One region of the Paenibacillus sp. MMO-58 genome, then DNA from elsewhere that is predicted to be linked to it. Evidence: riboswitches for the same ligand, from Rfam matches in the RefSeq annotation. Region 1 holds a riboswitch; each other region holds the start of a gene.
The links. A riboswitch is a leader RNA that binds a small molecule or an ion and turns the genes downstream of it on or off. The one in region 1 is predicted to bind ZMP and ZTP.

Region 1 (7,410 bases):
GAAAATAATTTTGATTCGGTTTGGCGGCAGGCGGTTTTTTTGGTTGTTCTTCCGTTTTTTCTACCGCTTTTTGCTCTTCGTATTCCTTGACCATTGCCATATAGCGCTCCGAGAAGCCTTCCAGATTGGCATAAATACGTTCGAAAATTTCCTTCTGGCAGGCGAGCTCTTCCTCGCTAAAGCTGCCGAACAGCAGACTGACTCCACGCTTGCCAAGCTCCGGATACCGTTCTAACAGCTGCCGGCCTTCCTCCGTAATGTCCAGCCATACGTTCCTGCGGTCGCCTTGCAGACGCTGCCGCTGTGCGAAGCGTTTCGCTTCCAGCTTGTCGCAAAGCGCCGTTATTGCTCCGGAGGTCAAATCAAGCTGCTCCGCCAGTTCTCCAAGCTTTTGCGCGCCGCCCAGTTGAATGCTTCGGAGAATAAGGAAGCCGGGCAATGCGATATCCTCCACGGATATTTTGTCGCGTTCCTTAACGAATCTGCGGACCATCCTTCTGAACAGCCAATCGTTTTCTTCCATTTGGGATATGAAATCTGCCATGTCGTTCTCTCGTTACCTCCTATAGGGCCGCTCGTGATGATTCTTACTGCGAAAGCATAATCCGAAGAAAACAAAAAAGGCCGCAACAGACGTCCCGTGATCAGGTACGTGAGTTGGGCCTTTGGTTATCCAATCGGCGTTATGAAATTAGTTCAACGTTAAAAGAATGAACGTTGAAGGATTATGGATTGATATTAACCTCATAATTCCGACAAGTCAAGTGGTATTTAAAAATAATTATTTTACGCCTTATGCCTTTCCCTGAATTGAAGCGGGGTCATGCCTTCCTGATCGCGAAAGCATTTGCTGAAATAGCTGGTCTGGGAAAAGCCGGTTTCCAGCGCAATAAGCTTGACCGCTAGGCGGGTTGAGGCAAGGAGCTGCTTCGCCCGCAAAATACGCGCTTCGGTCAGGAAGTCGGAGAAGGACTTGCCAAAGGTTTGATTAAATTTCCGGCTGAAATAATGGGAACTGTACCCGGCAATCGTTGCCGCCTGCTCAAGGGTAAAGGGTTGATTACAGTTGGCGCGTACGTAATTGGCTGCCGCCCGGATTTTGTCCGCGGCTTGATGAACGGACACGTTAAGCTGGCTGGCGGTAGTCTGAATCCTGGTGAGCAGCTCGTACAGCGTGGAAGCAGCCGCGTATTCGTCATCTACTTCATAGCTTCTGCCAAGCCCCAGGAGTCGCTCCATCAAGGCTTCAACAGGAGCAAGATCGGGCAAATGAAAAAGCCATGGTTCATCGAGACCTTTTCCGTCCAGCAACTCCTCTGGCCTTACGCCGTAAAAATGGACCCAACGAATACTCCAGGGATCCCGGGCATCCGAATGATACGTTTGTCTAAGGCCGGGTCCGTACAGAAAACCTTGCCCCTGCGTCAGCTCGTAGGTCATGTTGTCCGTATGCAGATAACCTTTGCCGCCTAGCACAATGTGCAAATTGTAATAACGGTCCAGGTTGTTTTCTGTTGTGGCAAATTCCCGGTTGACGGCATGCTCCGGAAATTCGCTGTAGCCGCCGATGAAGTCGGGAAAGCAGATGTGACGGGGGAAAATGGGCTTGGGGAGGAAGATATGTTCTTTCATTGAAAACACCTCGTAATAGCGCAATATTTTTATACGATATCTTCTTTTAGAAGATAATATAGCAACTAATGAATGAATTGATGACAATATTTTAATACAGTTCGCATCTTTTTGTCATATCCTTCTGCCTGGGCGTCCACTAGAATGGAGGTAGTAGCAAGATAAGCTAAGGAGGATGTCGTCATGGCAAAATCGATCCAAATGGACGAGTTAACGTTAGGGGTATGTTATTATCCGGAGCATTGGCCGGAGGGGCTGTGGGAGGATGATTTCCGCCGCATGCGGGAGATGAATATCTCGGTGATCCGGATGGCGGAATTTTCTTGGGCGATGCTCGAACCGCAGGAAGGCGTATTTGATTTCAGCTTTTTCACGCGGATAATGGATCTGGCGCATCGTTACGGTCTGAGGGTTATTCTGGGTACGCCTACCGCAACGCCGCCTGCTTGGCTGACGCATAAATATCCAGAGGTGCTGAATGCAACGAAGGAAGGAGTATTGATCAAGCACGGCATGCGCCGCCATTACAATTATTCCAGCGCGAAATACCGGGAGCTTTCCCAGCGAATCGTGCGCAATATGGTGAACGCTTACAAAGACCATCCTGCGGTTATAGGCTGGCAGATCGATAACGAATTTAACTGCGAGAAAAACGTGTTTTATGCCGAAGCCGATCATGCCGCTTTTCGGGTATGGCTCAAAGAAAAGTATGAGACGTTGGACAATCTCAATAAAGCATGGGGTACGGTTTTCTGGAGTCAGACCTATACGGATTGGGAGCAGCTGCACCTGTCGCAGACGGATTCGCCGAACCCGCATTTGGCATTGGACGAGAAACGGTTTATTTCGGATAACGTCATTTCGTTCGCCAAGCTGCAGGTTGATATTATCCGCGAGCTGGCGCCGCAGCATTGGGTAACGACTAACGGATTGTTCGGCCATCTCGATAATCATAAGATGACGGATGAGCTGCTCGATTTCTTCTCGTATGACTCGTATCCGCAATTCAGCAGCGTTTTCTATAACGACAATGAAACCGACCCTCTGCTTGACCGCCAATGGAGCATTAATTTGACCAACGTCAGGTCCATCTCGCAGAACTTCTGCGTCATGGAGCAGCAGTCCGGCCCCGGCGGTTGGGTTGACCGGATTGAGATGGGAACGCCAAGACCGGGTCAAATCCGTTTATGGTCGTATCAATCGGTGCTTCACGGAACCGATCTTCTTGTCTATTTCCGCTGGCGCACGGCAACGTTCGGCACCGAAATTTATTGGCATGGCATTAATGACTACCACAACCAGCCGAACCGTAGAGTGCGGGAAGTGGCGCAGGTAGGCGGCGAATTCGCGAAGATTGGATCCCTGATCGCAGGTACGGCCTATCAAGCGGAAGTTGCTTTTATGCAGGATTACAACAATAACTGGGATGGAGAGATGGATGTATGGCATGGCCCTCTGCAGTGGCAGAGCATGCGCTCCTGGTTTAAGCAGCTGCAATACCGGCATATTCCGGCAGACTCCATTTTCTTGCGCTCGAATACGACACTCGAGGATTTAGCCAAGTACAAAGTAATCGTCTATCCGCATTCGGCGATTATGACCGATGAGACGGCCGAGCTTCTGACCCGCTATGCGGAGCAGGGCGGCAAGCTGTTCCTAGGTGCCCGCACGGGGTACAAGGATATGAACGGACAATGCTACATGCGTCCATTCCCGGGTCCGGTTGCCGGACTATGCGGCATTACGGTTGAGGACTTTACGCTTATTAAAGGCAAAGTGAATGCGGCAGAGCTGCAATGGGAAGGCCGATTGTCCGAAGGCACGAAGGCGGTAGGCTTCAACGAGGTGCTTAGCGTTCAGAACCCGGAAGCGGAAGTTGTCGCCCGGTACTCATCCGAATATTATCAAGGGGAGCCAGCGTTAACCCGCCGGAATGTTGGGGAAGGCCAAGTCTGGTACTTAGGAGCTGCCTACAGCGAACCGGTAGTCGATGGGATTTTGGATGAGATTGGTTTACGCTCGCCTCTCGCGGACCGGATCACTGCCCCGGCTGAAGTCGAGATCGGTATTCGATCCTCGAAGGATGCTTCTTACGCTTTCCTGCTGAACTATTCGGATAAGCCGGTTGCGATTCAGGTGAAGCAGAGCGTAACAGACCTCCTGACCGGAGCAGCAGTGGAAAACGATGTAGAGATGCCGGCTTACGGCGTTATGATTTTGGAACTTTAATATATGAGCCCCGTGGGATTTTCCTGCGGGGGCTTTTTGCTGCGCAAACAAAAAGCCTGCGGCAATCAGCCGCAGGCAACAATAGAGAATATATAAAGGGGGGTCTTGTCCCTTATTATAGGAGCCGATAATGAAAGGAACCTGAGCGGAATATTACAGGAAGGTTACAAGTTCAGTTGATTGATACGTCCATCCGCCATTGCTGCTGAGGGAAAATAAAATTCTTTAATGAAAAATAAAGTTCTTTAATTCAAGAAGATTATTATTTGTCTGTGAAAATAAAGTTCTTTAATGCCATATACTTGGGAAGTTCCCCCTCACAGGTACAGAATGAGAGGTAGCTGTCTGACGATAAGAACATCTATCTACAACCGGAGTCGCGTTAACTGCGACTCTCGTTATAGATAGATGTTCTTGTTTTAAACAGTACGTGATCCCTTTCGGATTGCACGTTTTATTTATTCATTGAGCTAACGGGCAGGATTGCGTGGTAATATAAGGTGATAAATGAAAGGTTATTATGAAGTGGAGTGAGATACTTGAAAGGACCTTTTGGAGTTCAAATCAATGATAGTGTTTATGCAAATGAAGGTGATTTAGGGCATAACGAGTTTTTGGAAGCGTTTATTGAATTTATTGAGAGCAAGGGGTGGCAGTTTGGCGGTGGGACTGCTCAAATAGATGCAAGCGGCGAAAGAGCAGACGATTGTGATTAAGAAAGGGCGGATAGATTAGTCGATTCGCGAATATGTTAAATGTTGAAGTGTTGCGAAATCCGTAAATAAAGTATTAGATTAAATTTATATATAACACATTTTAAAGGAATGAAATCTAAATGAAAGTTCGTTATTTAATCTTTGCTTTAGTGATATTCGTAATAATAGTTGTTGGCTATTTAATCTATTGCCTTGGTTACGGAAATCCAATATCTAAAGGGATGTTTAAAGAAGAAGTCGAAGAATATCTCAGAAAAAACTATCAAGATGAAATGATTATTGAAAGTATTGAGTATAGCTTCAAAGAATCTACATCTAGCGATCAACATTTTATTGCAGTTGTTCATCCCATGAATAATCCAAATCAGATCATTAGAATTGATAAAGGATACGATGGTAATCTTCAAAGTTATAATGTTGAGAATTAATAACAAGGGTAACAAGTTGTTCAACTAACGGTGAACGTTAGTTACATAATGACAAAAAAAACATTGAAAATTGTTATTATATATCTAATTTAGAGCCTTATATGTGACTGGCGAAGCATGGGGATCCATGAGGAAGCATATAAGTTGTAGCCGTACGCCTGGGCAGAGGTAAGGGGAATTCCCCTTACCTCTTTGTGTTTATTCGAGAGGAGAAGAAGCAAATGAAAACAATTCAATACGATTTGTTTGAAAATCCATATCCCGGAAGAACACTTATTGTAGGTATGACTCCTTCAGGATCGCATTATGTTCAGGTGTACTGGATTATGGGAAGAAGCGCTAACAGTAGAAATCGAGTATTTGAAAGAGAGGGGGCTAATGTAAGAAACAAAGCATTTGATCCTAGCCTAATGGAAGACCCTTCTCTAATAATTTATTATCCTATACGACATAGGGATAAAGTACACATTGTCTCTAATGGTGATCAAACTGAAACTATTTATGAAGGATTAAAGGACCAAAGATCCTTTCACGAATCATTAATGCTTCGAGAGTTTGAACCAGATGCTCCCCACTTTACCCCAAGAATCTCAGGTATAATTAACACAGAACTTAAACAATACAGCCTATCAATTCTCAAAACAAAGGACAATGATCCTTCAGTTTGTATACGTAACATGTATCAATACAGCGGATTCAAAAAGGGAATAGGTCATTGCATACATACCTATAGTTCAGAACTGGATGGTGTACTTAAGCCATTCGAAGGTGAACCATTTGAGGTACCACTATCTGATTCAATTAATGAATTAGCAGACTACTATTGGGAACGTATAAATTCTGAGAACAAAATTGCATTGTTAGTAAAGTTTATTGATGTGCAGAATGAGGATATACACTTGCAAATTCGAAATAAGAATTCAACTATCGGGAGACTATAGTTCAAACAAAAGCTTCAGCGGATCGAAGGATCCTACTGCAGCTTTTGTTGAAGTAAAGGTTACTTTAATCAGAATTAGTTAAAGGATACGTAGAGTATCTTCTCGAATTAAACGTAAAACGTATCTGCCGAGGTAAATCGCGAATGAAAACAAGTGAATTTAGAAAGCTAATTAAGAAATATCTAGCACCAGAACTAAACAAAATTGGATTTATTGGAACAGATCATCACTTTGTAAAAGATAACGGCAGCCACGTAATCAATGCTATTGTGATACAGGCGGATAAGTATGGTGGATCGTGCGTTGTAGAGTTGGGGGTTCACTTCGATTTCCTTCCTAATACAATTAGAGAGTTTATCCCTGTAAGCAAAATAACTGTCTATGACTGTGAGTTTAGAACACGATTGATTAATAAATTAAACTGGTTCCAATCAAATGTTCTTCGTCAAAAGAAAAGTGAAGTTTGGTTTCGGTATGATCATACTGAAGATGAGTCAAGAGCAAGGGCATTAATACAAGAAATGAAAGATATGATACTAGGCCAGGGGTTAAGTTACTTCTCTCAGTTCAATGAAGATTTCCCTCGTGCAATAACCTCAATAAAATTGAATGAGTTATCACAACGTACAAAGAAATTAGACAGTTACGGAGCACCCTTGAATTTAAGATTAGCATTGTTAATAGCACGTACCCATATCTTCCTCGAAAATAAGGCTGAAGCCGCTAATTTTGCCCATTGGGGACTTACAAACATAGGTAAGACAACTGGACTAATACAGGACTTCACAGAAATAATGGATTACGCTAACGAAGAACATTAGTTTCAAAGCATGCATAATACGGCTGCAGATTAGAGATCCGCTGCCGTTTTTTATGGAGTAAAAGATTTAACGCAGCAAATTATGGAGGAGAAGGTATGACCATTATAAGTATCGAAGGTGCTAGTGCTGTAGGAAAAACAAGCACATCCTCTGAACTGGCTGCCATTCATGGGGCTTTTCATATCCCTGAAATTAATACCTGGTGGAAAGAACGACCTAACCCTGAATATAGAGAATGGTGGTTTGAACGTCAGGCAGATCGATGGAGAATAGCCTTGGAAAACAGGAATAAGCACTCATTTGTTGTTATAGACATCGATTTATTTCAACCCTTTTGGTATAACTGGGCGTATGATTTTACTTTATTTGATAATCAGTCGTTAGAGTTTATAGCCGATTACTATCGGAATCTGATTCTAGACCAAAAAATCGGATTCCCTGACAGATATTATCTACTCAGCTGCAGTGAGGATGAACTAATTAAACGGAAAGAATCGGATTCTTCGAGGAAACGAGGGGGCTTTGATATGAATTTACAGTTCATTAAGCCACAAAAACATTACTTCCAAGCGCTTAATAAAGAGGTTCCCGATCTTGTCCATTTTATAGATTCCGTGAGCGTTGATAGAAATATTAGGGAAAT
Region 2 (7,410 bases), on a different contig from region 1:
CGATGCGCCGTTTCCAGAACGGTCAATTCGACGAGAAGGTGGACGTCAAATACGGAGACGAGATCGGGTATCTGACTCAGGGGTACAACAGTATGGTAGAGAGCATCAAGGCGCTTGTTGATGATGCGTATGTACTTAGGCTCAGGGAGCAAGAAGCCGAGCTTAAAGCGCTGCAGGCACAGATTAATCCTCATTTCCTGTACAACATGCTGGACACGATATTCTGGGAGGCGGAATCCGCCGGCCAGGAGAAAATCAGCGAGATGATCATTAATCTGTCGCGCTTGTTCCGTTTAAGTCTTAACCGCGGCAAAAGCTTCACAAGCGTGGCGAAGGAGCGCGAGCTTCTCGAGCTGTATCTTTCCCTGCAAAAAATGCGTTTCCGCGATGTGCTCGAATACGAAGTCGATATCTCTCCTGAACTTGGCGAGTATGTCATTCTGAAGCTGCTGCTTCAGCCGTTTGTCGAGAACGCCATTGTACACGGCATTGAACGGAAGCGGGGCGGCGGGTTTGTTCGGGTAACGGGCACCCGGGAAGGAGACCGCCTGAAGTTCGTGATCGAGGACAACGGGTCCGGCATGGGAGAAGCAGAGCTGGCGAAGCTGATCGAGCTGCCGAAGGAAAGCGACATCAACGTCGCGCAGGATACAAGCGGTTATGCCGTCCGCAATGTTCATGAACGGCTGAAGCATTATTACAAGGATGATTTCGAATTGACATACGATAGCAAGCCAGGACAAGGCACGCGGGTGCAGCTCATTATACCTGCGGTTCTATCGATGGGGGGAAGCGACGACAATGTATCGACTGCTTATCGTGGATGATGAGGAGAGAGCGCGCACGGGCATAAAAATGCTGATCGATTGGGGGGCTCACCGGATCGAGATCGTTGGTGAGGCGCGGGATGGCGCGGAGGCGCTTGAGATCATGGAGGGCACGAACGTCGATATTCTGCTGACGGATATCCGAATGCCGGTGATGGACGGCTTGGAGCTGATCCAGCAGGTCTCGAAACAGTATCCCGCGGTCAAATGCATCATTATGAGCGGACACGACGAATTCGCCTACGCCCAGAAGGCGATGGCTTCCGGCGTTGCGCATTATCTGCTTAAGCCAAGCCGCAGGCAGGAAATTCTGGATCTGGTTGTCAAGCTGACGGAGGAGATCGCGGAAGAAAGGCTGGAAAGCGAGAAGCTGGAGGGGCTCCGCAGCGGCTTCCGGGAAAGCTTCCCTTTCCTCAAGGAATATGCGCTCAGTCGACTCGCCCTGACCGAGAATCCTCCGTACGATCGGCTGCTTAACAATCTGAAACTTAGCGATATTTCCTTCCCTCTGCCGTTTTTTGGCGCGTTAATCGTGCAAATCGACAACCTGCATCTCGTTCAACAAAGGTACGGCAGCGTAGATATCGAATTGTTCAAATACGCCCTCAAAAATATTGCCGAGGAGACGTTTGCGCCGTTATGCCGCTGCGCCGCCTTCGAACATAACGACGACGTAGTGCTGCTGATGAACGCGGAGGAATGGCTCGACACAAAGCTGCTCCTGCCTTACGCGGAAGCCGTTCAGCATAATGCGGAAGGTTATCTCAAGTTTACCGTTTCGGTGGGGATTGGTAGCTTTGACCGGCAGATCCGGCATTTCCGCCCTTCGTTCCAAGAAGCGGAGAAGGCGTTAAACGCGAAATTTTATGAGGGCAACGCAAAGATCACCGATTATCTGGAAGCCACGGAGGAGGAGGATTTCACGCATGCCTCTTATCCGCTCGAGAGCGAGAAGGCCGTCCTTCAGGCGATTGTAAAAGGGGAGGAAACGCTGATTCGCAGCAGCCTGCAGGACTTCCTCGCTTCCCTGCAGCCGGAGAGCTCTTCGAAGGAGAATGTCAGCAATTCGATCTATGCGCTTTACTTCGCTCTCTACCGGGATTGCATTGAACGCAATGTCAATGTGATGGAGGTGTTCGGCAACGGATTGGATGAAATCCCCCGCATGATGGCCCGTTCCGGCCTGGAGCATATTATGGCAACGCTGACGGATACGGCGCTCAAAATCGCGGATCAGCTGTCCGCGCGCAAAAACGGCAACAAGCTGTTCGAGTCCATACTCGCTTACGTGCACGAGCATTTCCGCCTCGATATCAGCCGGGAATCGGTTGCCCGCGAGGTGTACGTAACGCCTGGTTATATCAGTTATTTATTCAAGCAGCAGCTGCAGACAAGCTTTATCGAATATCTTCATCGCATTCGCATCGAGTATGCTTCCCGTCTGCTTAAGGATCCAAGCCTAAGAATCTCGGATATCGCTCACGAATCCGGGTACCAGGACGAGAAATACTTTTTCCAGGTGTTCAAGAAGCATACCGGCATGACGCCGAACCAATACCGCAACAACTTATAAAACTTTTGACAGGGGAGAGATGACATTGAGCAAGCTGTTATATGGAGTAGCCTATTACGACGAGTATATGCCTTACGAAAGATTAAGCACGGATATTGAGATGATGAAGGAAGCGGGCATTAATCTGGTCCGTATCGCGGAATCGACCTGGAGCACGCATGAGCCGCAAAACGGCGTATTTGATTTCTCCAGCGTGGACCGCGTGCTGGACGCCATGCATGAAGCGGGTATTCATGTGATTGTCGGAACGCCAACCTACGCGGTGCCGACCTGGATGGTGAAGGAGCATCCGGACGTACTGGCGGAGACGCCGGACGGACCGGGCCGCTACGGGGCGCGGCAGATTATGGACATTACGAACCCTTCCTATTTGTTTTATTCCGAGCGTATTATCCGCAAGCTGATCAGCCGGGTATGCGATCATCCCGCCGTTATCGGTTATCAGGTGGATAACGAAACGAAGCATTACCGGACAAGCGGTCCTAACGTGCAGCTTCGCTTCGTGAAATATATGAGGGAGAAGTTCGGTACGGTAGAGCGGCTGAACGAGGAATTCGGCCTCGATTACTGGAGCAACCGGATTAACAGCTGGGAGGACTTCCCGTCGGCTGTCGGTACGATTAACGGCAGCCTTGGAGCGGAGTTCGCAAGATTCCAACGGCAGCTTGTGACCGATTTCCTCGCGTGGCAGGCATCCATTGTGAATGAGTATAAACGTCCGGGTCAATTCGTTACGCATAACTTTGATTTTGAATGGCGGGGTTATTCCTTTGGCGTTCAGCCGGATGTGGACCATTTCGAAGCGGCGAAGGCGCTCGACATTGCGGGGGTTGATATTTATCATCCTTCGCAGGATGATCTCACCGGGAAGGAAATTTCCTTCGGCGGAGACTCGACCCGATCGCTGAAAGGGACGAACTATTTCGTGCTGGAGACGCAAGCCCAAGCGTTCCCGAACTGGACGCCTTATCCGGGCCAGCTGCTGCAGCAGGCATTCAGCCATTTGGCTTCCGGCGCTAATATGGTTGAGTATTGGCATTGGCATTCCATTCATAACTCTTTCGAAACGTATTGGAAAGGCCTGCTCAGCCATGACTTGGGGCCAAATCCGACTTATAACGAAGCGAAGCTTGTTGGACGCCAGTTCGCCCGTTTGTCGGACAAGCTGGTTAACCTGAAGAAGACGAACCGCGCTGCCGTTCTTGTGAGCAACGAAGCGTTGACGTCTCTGGACTGGTTCAAGCTGCCTGGCGGGGAGGTCCGTTATAATGATATCGTTCGCCTCATGTACGACCGGCTGTACGAGATGAATATCGGCTGCGATATTTTGCATCCGGGGTCTATCGAGCTGCTAGGCAATTATGAGCTAATCGTTGTGCCGGCGTTGTATGCCGCATCGGACGAGCTTCTTAATGCTTTGAACCGCTATGTCGCGAACGGCGGGCATGTCGTATATACGTTCAAGAGCGGTTTTGCGAACGAGCATATTAAGGTGCGGACGGGCGCTCAGCCAGGCCTCATCGAAAAAGCATGCGGCATTCGTTATTCGCAATTTGTGGAGCCTAAAAAGGTGTTGCTCAAAGGGAATCCGTTTGGCGTTGGCGAGTCTGACAATAACGTAGAGGTATGGATGGAGCTGCTTACGCCAACTACGGCGGAAGTATTGGCTTGGTACGATCACCCGCATTGGGGACAATACGCGGCGATCACGACCAACCGGCATGGCGAAGGCGTCGCAACCTATATCGGCTGCCTGCCAAGCGAAGCGGTTGCCCGCAAAGTGCTGGAAGGAGCATGCCGCGAAGCAGGGATTTGGGGAGTCGATCAAGAGCTCCAGTTCCCGATTATCGTGAAGACGGGTACTAACGAGTCCGGCAAAACAATCCGCTATTATTTCAATTATTCGGATGAATCGCAATCCCTCGTCTATCCTCATGGAGACGGCGCCGAGCTGCTCGCGGACCGCGAGCTCCGCTCGGGTGACACGATTGAGCTTGAGCGTTGGGGCGTAGCGATTGTAGAGGAAGCTTAAGTAAAAAGGCTGTTCCTATAAGTCATTAAGATGACTAAGGACAGCCTTTTTCTATTCAGCTACATTGGATTTCGTATGGAAAACTAATTAAAGATGCGATTGCGCGTGATTTGCAGGGAGCTGCTTTTCAGATCCTGAATCTCGTTCATTAGCGAAGCTACCTTGTCCGAATAGAGCTGCTTCAGCTCCGCGTCCTTTAACGAGGCCAGGTTGATCTCGATCGTCAGCAGTGCAGACTGGGCCGCAGCTTCGAACAAAATCGCTCCAATCCCCAGATCGGAGATGACGTTTTTGTTAGAAGATTCCGCAATGCGATGGGTAAAGGTTAGACCCTCCCTGCACACCTCAATGAGACGTAGAGGAACATCAATCGCTTGAATCGTAGCTTCGTGAAGCGCGTTTTTGCGTATACGTTTCTCTTCATCCGAGCTCTTAGGGAGCTTTAGCGCATCCATGTATTTATTAAAAGAAGAACTATCCGCCTGAAGCAGCCCTTCGCATTCTGCCGTTGATCGACGCATCTTATCTAAAACTTCAGCAATAGTGGATTGAATATCGGCGAATTTTTCTCCCTGAGTCAAGTTCCCAACCATTGAAGTCATCGAAGCTCCAAGCGCAGCAATCAATGCGGCTACGCTTCCTCCACCCGGCGTAGGATTGGAACTGCCGGCTTGCTGCAGAAAATGACGGATAGAAACATCCCACGTTATTGTTGTAGTCATTTATTTGCCCTCCCCGAGCTGAAGGTCAATAGCCTTTATCAGATTCTCGAACAGGATAGCCGTTGTTAACGTTCCTACCCCGCCAGGTACAGGGGACACCGCCGCTGCGCTTGATTGAACGTCGATTGCAACATCGCCAACCATTTTACCCTCCGGCGTTTCGTTAATTCCGGCATCAATAATGACGAGATTGGGATGAACCATATCTGGCGTAACGACGTTTGGACGGCCGACCGCGACAAAGGCGATTTCGGCATGGCTCAGATGAGAAGCGATATCCGGCGTGCGCGAATGACAGACGGTTACGGTGGCGTTCTCGCGCTGAAGCATATGGAACAGCGGGAGTCCGACGGTCTGGCCGCGTCCCACGAGCGTTATATTCTTGCCTTCAAGCGTATAACCGTAATGCTTCAGAAGCCGGATGCAGGATTGGGGAGTGGCCGGGTAGAGACCGGTGTCACCCGTTACCGTAGCAAGCTTGTTATCGGGCGTAACTCCATCCACGTCTTTCAGCGGGGAGATTGCCTTCTCAATGGTGCTCGCCGACAGATGCCGGGGCAGGGGCAGCTCCAACATAATGCCATGAACGGATGAATCGTTATTCAGCCGGTGAACGAGCTGAAGGATCTCCTCTTCCGCAACCTCTGCCGTGAACGCGTGGAGAGTAAAAGCTACGCCTAGCTTCTCGGCAATTTTTTGCTTGGCCCCGGCATAATAAGCCGATGCGGGATCTCCTTCGACCAGAATGGTCGCCATATGAGGCTGGACCCCGTTCCGCTTCCACTCTTCGACCTTCGTCCGGATTCCTTCGTATACCTGATCTGCTGCTTCCTTCGCTTTCAAGAGCTTTGTCATTCCAATCCCTCCATGCCATTTTGTTCATGAACGAAAAAAAGCACCTGCGGAAGGCTCGCGAAAAAACGCAAGTCTGTCCTCAGATACTTTTCCCAGGCGAACGGAACGTCCAAGCTGCATGCTCCCTCGTGGTTGATTCCACTTTTTTCGCCAGTCGCATGCAACGTTATTTTTCTTACTGTATCAAAAGTTTGAGCGAAAGAAAAGTCTTTCCCTTCTAGTAATCTATTTCTTCCAACCGGCATACACATTAGTAGTCTTGGCTGGAAGATACATAGATTCCATGGAGGGTACGATGCGAATGAGCGTGCTTAAATACGTAATGGCTTTGCTTCTTTTTCTGGGCTTTAATCTGGAGGCGGCGGGCAATGTGACGGCGGTAGCCTCTTCTGCTTCGGCAAAGCCGGCTGCCACAGAGGATAAGCCGATCGAGATCAGCTTTGCAGGGGATATTTTGCTGGACGGGAAGGTTGCGGCGAATATGGAAAAGTATGGCGTGAATTACCCGTTTGAAAAGGTGCGAGGCCTGTTATCCGGCTCCGACATCAGCTTCGCCAATCTCGAGACTCCGATCTCGACACGCGGGCAAAAGGCGATTAAAACGTACACCTTCCGTTCCGCTCCCAAAACGCTGCAAGCGATCGTTAACTCCGGGATCGACGGAGTATCCGTTGCGAATAACCACACGCTCGACTACGGGGTGGACGCGCTGAACGACACGATAGATTATCTGAACGAATACAAGATCGGCCATGCCGGTGCCGGCAGCAATATCGACGAGGCATTCACTGCTTATACCAAGAAGGTCAACGGGAAAAAGGTAGCAATCGTTGGCATCAGCCGGGTGCTCTCCGGCCCAAGCTGGTATGCAGGGGATAACAAGGCAGGCATCGCCTCGGGTTACGATTTTGATACGATGATGCGTTACGTCAAGAACGCGGTTAAATATTCGGACATTGCAGTCATCTATATTCACTGGAATAACGAATACCAGGATTACCCGGAGGACTATGCGAGAACGTATGCGAAGGCTTTTATCGACGCGGGGGTAGATGCCGTAATAGGAAGCCATAGCCATTGCTTGCAGGGCATTGAGACGTATAAGGGCAAACCGATTTTTTATTCCCTCGGCAACTTTGTGTTCACTCCAACGCAGCGCTCGAACAAAGCGTACGACTCCATGATTGCTACTCTGACGTTCGACGGGGACAAGGTGAGCAGTAAAATCACGCCGGTAAAAATCGATAATACAAGACCGATTCTGCGGGAGCAGGCTTATAACGAAACGACGTACTCGAAGCTGAACAAGATTTCATTCAACGTGAAGGTCAACAAGGATGGGACGGTTTCGGCAAAATAACCGGAAGAAAAGGGATTAAAAACCCCCTGGCGAATTATTGT
Region 3 (7,410 bases), on a different contig from region 1:
ATTTGCTATATAGATTCGAACCATTTGAGCGAAGCCATTTATAATCTGCTTCTTAATGCCAGCGAATCCTTGCAATTCCGGGAGGACGGCCATATCGCTATCGAAAGCAGCCAGCAGAACGGCTGGGCGCTTATCCGGATTTCAGATAACGGTCCCGGCATCGCGGACGAGCATTTAGAGACGATCTTTGATCCTTTCTTCACCACGAAAGCTTCGGTAAACAACTGGGGAATCGGCTTGTCCTATTGCCATAAAATTATCCTGGGACATGACGGCAAAATTGTAGTAGACAGCAAAAAAGAGGCGGGAACAACCTTTACGGTGTTCTTGCCGAGCATTTAGATAGAGAAGCAGATGAAAGGGGATTTTTGTACCATGACACAACAAACCATCCGTATTCTCATCGCCGATGACATGGAAGCCCATCTTCGAAGGCTGGAGAGAACCTTCGCAGGGCATGATGAATTTATATGCGTGGCGCGTGCTTCCTCTGGACATGATGCGCTCCTCCAGGCCGGCCTGCACCAACCCGATGTCATTCTCATGGATATCGAGATGGAATCCCAATATGCGGGTATTCAAGCAGCAAAATTAATCAACGAGAAATACCCGCGCATGAAAATTATCGTCCTCACCGTTCACAAGGATGAGAATTTCATTTTTGCAGCTTTCCAAACCGGCATTACCGATTATTTATTGAAAAACGCAGCCGACATCGAGGTTCTGGACGCTGTCCGCGCAGCCTACATGAATGCCTCTCCCATCCGCCCGATGATTGCCGAGAAAATCCGCGAGGAATTTGCGCGCGTGAAACGAGCCGAGAACAGCCTGATCAATATTATTCAGATCATTTCCGATCTTACGCCAAGCGAGCTGCAGGTTCTAAGGCTGTTATGCGAGGGCAAGAAACGGAAGCAAATCGCGGAGGAACGCTGCGTCGAATACGAAACGATAAAGAAACAGATTAATTCCATTCTGCGAAAATTCCAAATGCCCGACTCGGCGATGGTCATTCAGACGATTAACGATCTTCGCATATTCGAGGTCATGAAGAAGCTCTAAAAAAAGCTGATGGCGGCTCGATAACCGTCATCAGCTTTGCTTTTTCACAGGCTTTGCAGCTGCTTATAACCCTCTGCGAAATTCTCGTAAGCCCACTTGATATGATCCTTGCTTTCGTATTTGCGGTAGGTGCATTCAATGACCATGATGAGATCGAGATAGAAATCGTACAACACGCGTCTTCGCTGCTCGGACTCGGTTAAGCCGTCGATGCCGTATCCCCCGCAGAACGCGCTCAACGTATTCTTCGCGAAACGTCCGAAATAGAACTCGCTAAGCGGATCGCCCCAAAAGGCACGCTCGAAGTCGATCAGCCCGGAGATTCTGCCTTCATGGACAAACACGTTGCCGTCCCACAAATCCCAATGGATAAGCGAAGCTTCCTTAACCACACCCAACAGCTCCCTGTAGCGAAGCACTTCCTTCTCAATCTGCGCATAGGACACCGGCAGCTCGACGCCTGCATCCTTGCCATCGGCCAGCACATCCGCCATCATGCCCTCAAACGCTTCCGCCCAGTTATCCTTCCTGCGGCCCTCCGGCTGAAGCGAGCCAAAGAAGCTGTTCTTATAGGCATTAATGGAACGGCTGTAGCCGCCAAGCTCGCGTGCGATGTTCTCCCGCTCTTCCAGAGAGAGAGAGTCCCTTATTTTATTCATGGCTGTTCCTTCTACATATTCCATGAAAAAATACTCCGCCGGTATGATCGCACAAGCAGCATCGTACGCATAGACGCGCGGAACAGGCAGTCCTGGCGTATTCGCAACGAGGCGCATGGCTTCTACTTCCGTCCGCATCATATTCCTCTCGTAACGCATGACCAGCTTATCCGCGGAAGGTGCAATCTTCAGGACGGTCTTCCGTCCATCCCCCAGCACAATCGAGTAAGCCATGTTTGCCCAGCCGTCCGTAAGTTCGCTTGCCGAACTATAAACCTGTCCAAAAGCTTCCCGTACGATCGTTTCGATCTCTTTGTCATTCAACCTGTACTTGTTCGCATTTTCCATTGCGCCTGACAACCTCCGGACTTTGGGATAGGTGTTAGCGGTGAACCTTGTACACGCCAGCTTTGCTTAAGCGGCGAATAAGCTGTACTTCTTCGTCCGTCAATGGCGGAATATCCGCGGCAGAGATATTTTGCAGAAGCTGCTCGCGGGAGCTTGCTCCCGGAATCGCCACGGCTACTGCCGGATGGCTGAGAGAATAACGAATCGCAAGCTGCGAGAGACTCCGCCCCTCCGATGTCAATTGCTCTAGTTGACCGCGAAGCTCAAGCAGCTCATCGAGCTCATAGTCCGGCACGCCTTTGGCCGGCTGGCGGTTTGCCGCAAGCGCGCCGCTCGCAACAGGCCCGCGCGCGATCAGGCTAAGACCCTTTTCCTCCAATAGCGGAAGCACCGTTTCCTCTGCGCGACGATCCACGATGCTATATTGATTCATAACGCTAACGATGGAAGACCGCGAAACATACTCCCGAATGACATTCGGACGGATAGACGAAATGCCGTATTCCCGGATTACGCCCTCCCGCTTCAATTGCTCGAACGCTTCGATTGTCTCGTCAATCGGATCCTCGATCGTCCCTCCGTGCAGCTGGTACAGATCGATGTAGTCGGTTCCCAGCCGTCTAAGGCTGTCTTTCACCGCGGATAAAATATAATCCTTCGACGGATCCCAAGCCCAGCCCTCCTGTCCGGCTATTCTCCGGTTGCCGACCTTGGTCGCCAGCACCACCTGCTCACGGCGTCCGCGGATGGCCTTGCCAACAAGTTCTTCGTTCCGGCCGCTGTCATACAGATCGGCTGTATCCAGCAAAGTAACTCCACGTTCCAGGGCTTCATGAACAAGGGAAATAGCCTTCTCTTCATCCGTGCCCAGCGACATGCAGCCAAGTCCAATCTCCCCTACGTATAATTCCGAACCGCCCAATTGATTTTTTCTCATCCGAATCTGCCCCTTTCTGCTATTCACCTTAAAGTTTAAGTCCGTTAACTTTCTTCTGCATCCTCCAGCAGCCATACCCCAACACGCCGAATAAGAATAGATAAAGGACCAGCAGCGGTACGCCTACCGTCCATAACCTGTCGCTAAAGAGGTTCCTCAGATTGAGCATATTGGCAAGCATGATGACCAGGTTAACGAGCATCATAACGGCCATAACCCCTTGCAATCTTTTGTACAACTGAATCAATGAGTCTCGGTCCGTATAGAGCCGAGGCTCCTCCCCAGGATGCCATTCCCTGCGAAAATAATGCCAGAGCGAGCCGTAAGAGCTGACATATTCCCAGCCTGCGTCCCGATACAAATCAATATACTCCTGAAACTTGCTGCTTCCAAGCGTTTGCCCCGTCTGGTAATCCAGTCTGTACGTATACCGGACCGATTCATCCTTTGCGAAGAAGCTGCTTGCCATACTCGCCTTCTTGAAATGCAATCCGTCACGGGACATATCGTTAAGCCACTGCTCTTCCTTCTCAAAGTTCCAGCTCATCGTCAGCCGGCGCCGCTTAATCAGCTTGTCACTCATCCGCCTCACCCTTTCTTCGCAATCAGAGCTTGCCGCCCTACGTTCAGAAGCTCTTCCAGTCTTGCGATCTCCGCTTCGACTACCAGCATGCCGTTCTCCGTAATGGCATACATTTTGCGGCGCGAGTCCGCTCCTTCCGGAACGGGATATTGCTCAATCAGCCCTTTGCCCAGCAAGGTATTAAGCGCCGTATATAAAGTGCCGGCACCAAGCTTAACGCGTCCGCCGCTCCTTTTCTCGGTATCCTGCATAATGCCGTATCCATGCGATGGCTCCGTATAGAGAACAATCAGGATATAATAAAACGCTTCAGTAAGCGGCAGCATCTCTTTCACACCATTCATCCTTCCCACTACTCGAACTATATCGTCTATCGATATATCTTATGCTTATATATTAAGTATCGATATATCGACTGTCAATATAGTTTATGGAAAATTTATCAAAACAAATCTCACAAAAAAAAGAACATGCCGAGAATTTCGTCATGCTCTACTAGGTTTCTTCTTTGCTTAGCGAATCGGGATATAGATGGTCATGCTGATTTTCTGCGGTGTGGAGTTCAGAACATCCGTCACTTCAAAGTCCGGTCCCTCTCCCCGCTCGTAATTGCTGTTAGGCAGCCAGGTTCCATAGATGTATTTCCATGCGTTTTGTCCAACTTCGGGCATCGTTCCGTTGCGGAAAGCCGCATATTTGCCGGCGGGAAGCTCCAGACAGGCGAAGCCGTCCTCTACCTCCGCAAACGAAGTGACCTCCTCGCCGATAAGGAACGAAAAGGCGCCATCCTCGCTGTAGCCATGGGGGATGCCATAAGCAAAAGCCGGCCGCGCTTTGTTAGGAATGCGCATAAAGTATTCATGATTGCCAAAGTGCGCATAGAAACCCGGAATCTCCTCGAAATACCGCTCGTTGTTCAGATTGGTCGGGTAGTTATAACCGATAATACGAGTCGCAGGCCGTTCAATGATGTCCGGTTTGTACATCGTCAATCCTCCTCGGATATTAGCCGTTAGTGCAACGAGATCAATGGGGAGCTGCAAGGCAACCTTCCCCTGATGCTTCCTGTACTGTGCCGGAGCCATGCCGAAATAACCGGCAAAAGCACGGGTAAACGCCTCCTGCGAGCCGTATTGGTAAGACACCGAGATATCAAGCACCGTTTGACGGGTAACTCTCAGCTCTTCGGCAGCTCTGCTTAACCTTCTCTTCCGAATGTATTCCTGCACCGTAAAGCCCGTAATGGCATGGAACAACCTTTGAAAATGGTACAGCGAAAATCCCGCCCGGGCGGCTATCGCCTCCAAGCTAAGGGCCTCCTGCAGCTGTTCTTCTATAAAGGTAATCGCGTTTTGGATTCGTGCGTAATGTTCCATTCGTAAGATTGATCCAGCTCCCTCGCTCATCGTTACGGCTATCCTATCAGGAAAACGTCTTTTATATTTGATCAGAAGTGCTCTTTTTGCACCCAATCGTATTCCATCAATTTTGCGGTATGCAAGGCTCTCTCCTTGCCATGAAGGCGACTGATGACATAGAGGGACATGTCGATGCCGGCGGAAATGCCGGCAGACATTACGATTTTCCCGTTATCCACATATCTGGCGGTCTCGGAGATTTCGGCGGATGCCGGGGCGACCTGCCTTAGTTCGTCGGTTGCAAGACGATTCGTCGTCAGCTTCAGCCCTTCCAGCACTCCCGCCTTCGCAAGGAGCAGCGATCCCGTGCAGACGGATAGAAGCAGCTCCGACTCGTCAGCGCATTTCCTGATCCAATCGGTCAGCACCTTGTTGTGCATTTCCTGACGGGAGCCCAAGCCGCCTGGGATAAGTACGATATCGGGCTTGGGACAGTTATCAATGGTATAGGCCGGATTAACGCTCAGATTGCCTAGGGCCTTAACGGGAGCTGTCTTTTCCGACACGGTGAACACATGAAAATCCTGCCCTCGATTGCTGCCCGTAATAAACACTTCGAACGGTCCCGTAAAGTCCAGCACTTCCACGTTGTCGTAGATCAGAATAGCTACATTTCTTCTCTTCTGCATCCGCTTCATCCTCCCCAATAAAAAAGAGCATCGCCTCTCTTCACGAGAAACGATACTCTGCCCAGGCGTACGGCTGATGACATATGTGCTCCCTCGTGGTTCTCCACGTTTACGCCAGTCGCACATACCATATATTTACTTTTATCATATACCGGGCATATTCGCGGAGCAAGCTAAATATTGCGGAAACAAATAAGGACAAGCTGACGTCTATGTATTGGAGTGTTCAAGGTAAAATTAAAGGCAGGTACAAAGGATGGGTGGCTATGAAGCTAAGCAGATGGCAGAAAAGCACCGCGTGTATACTGCTGCTCCTTATCATTTCCGGCGTTTTGGAATATAAGGGCATCATTTGGCATAACAACCTGTTTGCGTCTAAATACAAGGTAAGAGGGATCGATGTGTCCCACTATCAGGGCGAGATTGATTGGGGCAAGGTTGCTGGCAGCGGCAAATGGCAGTTCGTCTATATCAAGGCAACGGAAGGAAAGGATATGACGGATAAGGAGTTCAAGTCGAATTGGGAGCAAGCCAGAAGCCAAGGAATGAGGATCGGCGCTTATCATTTTTTCACAACTCAGAGCACCGGCACCCAGCAGGCGGCGCATTTTATCGAAGAGGTACCCAATGATCCCGCTAACCTCCCGCCCGTTATCGATATCGAGATTGCGCTTGATAAGGATGTCGCCCGCATTCAGCGGGAACTGACCATCCTCTCCAGCCATCTGGAGGAGCATTATAAGCAGAAGCCTATCCTGTACGTAACTTACGATACCTTTAATACCTATATAGATGGCAGCTTTAAGGATTACGAAATCTGGATCAGGGATATCGTCAAGCATCCGCGTTTACGAGGAGACCGTAGTTGGTTATTCTGGCAATACAACAATCGGGGCCATATCCCCGGTATCGATGCGTACGTCGACATTAACGTTTTTAACGGAGACAAAGAACAATTTAAGGCCAGGTTTGATCGCTAAAAAAATAGAAGCCGAAGCTTCTTGGGAAGCATCGGCCAATGGATTACTTTTCAATTTTATAGGTAAACTTCCACTCAGCCGTGTTCCCTGAATACCTGCCGCGATTCTCCGTCACAACGACCTTCAACGCTTTATTGACGGTTTTTGTGATAGACGATACCTTTACGGTATCGTTGGCTGAGTTGCTATCGGGAATTTTGTCCTGCTCTTCGGCATATGCCTTCAGCTTAATGCTATCCGTTGATTTCAAGCTTAGGGTAATGCTTTTGCTTTTCTGAACTTCCTTGCCATTCACGTAAGCCTTAGTCAACCACTCGTTACCGACATGGTTATTCTCAACCAACTCCACGCTGACAAGCGTCACTTTGAACTTGGTTGTTTTGTCCGAAGCCGAGACCGGTTGCATAAGCAGGGCAAAAACAGCCGTAACCGCCATAGCTACCTTCACAAGCTTACTCAATGCGAATGCCTCCCTCGAAATTTTTCTTAAAAGAAACTTCTCCGGGGCGCATGTTTATCCTGCTTCTTTACCATTTTCGCAATAATTAGACTTATTGCTCCGAGGATAATGCCTCCTCGATGGCCAGTTCCAAATCGGCCGGCTGCGTCGTTGGCTCGAATCGCGCGATAACTTTTCCTTCCCGGTTAACGAGGAACTTGGAGAAGTTCCACTTTACGCCGTCGCCTTCATACAGGTCCGGATGATTCTGCTTGAGAAAATTCTTCATCCAAAGCTCATCGGAATTGTCCGTGTCAAAGCCCCGGAAAGGTGCCTGCTCCGTCAAATATTGGAA

Region 2: another riboswitch for ZMP and ZTP. It lies ahead of WFJ73_RS29135 (bifunctional 5,10-methylenetetrahydrofolate dehydrogenase/5,10-methenyltetrahydrofolate cyclohydrolase); the one in region 1 lies ahead of WFJ73_RS15240 (IMP cyclohydrolase).
Region 3: another riboswitch for ZMP and ZTP. It lies ahead of WFJ73_RS25545 (DJ-1/PfpI family protein); the one in region 1 lies ahead of WFJ73_RS15240 (IMP cyclohydrolase).

The regions. Positions count from the first base shown of each region.
Region 1 covers NZ_JBBCVY010000004.1:375,110-382,519, forward strand. The annotation lists gene WFJ73_RS15215 (MarR family winged helix-turn-helix transcriptional regulator) at 1-544, opposite strand, end outside; gene WFJ73_RS15220 (helix-turn-helix domain-containing protein) at 787-1,632, opposite strand; gene WFJ73_RS15225 (beta-galactosidase) at 1,816-3,861, shown strand; gene WFJ73_RS15230 (hypothetical protein) at 4,401-4,577, shown strand; gene WFJ73_RS15235 (YfjL-like protein) at 4,697-5,005, shown strand; ZMP/ZTP riboswitch at 5,099-5,176, shown strand; gene WFJ73_RS15240 (IMP cyclohydrolase) at 5,227-5,946, shown strand; gene WFJ73_RS15245 (DUF4304 domain-containing protein) at 6,090-6,767, shown strand; gene WFJ73_RS15250 (hypothetical protein) at 6,863-7,410, shown strand, end outside.
Region 2 covers NZ_JBBCVY010000015.1:15,481-22,890, forward strand. The annotation lists gene WFJ73_RS29115 (cache domain-containing sensor histidine kinase) at 1-827, shown strand, start outside; gene WFJ73_RS29120 (response regulator) at 802-2,400, shown strand; gene WFJ73_RS29125 (beta-galactosidase) at 2,426-4,432, shown strand; gene WFJ73_RS29130 (cyclodeaminase/cyclohydrolase family protein) at 4,516-5,154, opposite strand; gene WFJ73_RS29135 (bifunctional 5,10-methylenetetrahydrofolate dehydrogenase/5,10-methenyltetrahydrofolate cyclohydrolase) at 5,155-6,009, opposite strand; ZMP/ZTP riboswitch at 6,093-6,177, opposite strand; gene WFJ73_RS29140 (CapA family protein) at 6,311-7,369, shown strand.
Region 3 covers NZ_JBBCVY010000010.1:147,359-154,768, reverse strand. The annotation lists gene WFJ73_RS25580 (sensor histidine kinase) at 1-342, shown strand, start outside; gene WFJ73_RS25575 (response regulator transcription factor) at 376-1,062, shown strand; gene WFJ73_RS25570 (phosphotransferase family protein) at 1,107-2,069, opposite strand; gene WFJ73_RS25565 (aldo/keto reductase) at 2,104-3,006, opposite strand; gene WFJ73_RS25560 (DUF2812 domain-containing protein) at 3,035-3,589, opposite strand; gene WFJ73_RS25555 (PadR family transcriptional regulator) at 3,595-3,933, opposite strand; gene WFJ73_RS25550 (effector binding domain-containing protein) at 4,102-4,965, opposite strand; gene WFJ73_RS25545 (DJ-1/PfpI family protein) at 5,037-5,636, opposite strand; ZMP/ZTP riboswitch at 5,689-5,768, opposite strand; gene WFJ73_RS25540 (glycoside hydrolase family 25 protein) at 5,903-6,616, shown strand; gene WFJ73_RS25535 (hypothetical protein) at 6,660-7,076, opposite strand; gene WFJ73_RS25530 (glutathione peroxidase) at 7,168-7,410, opposite strand, start outside.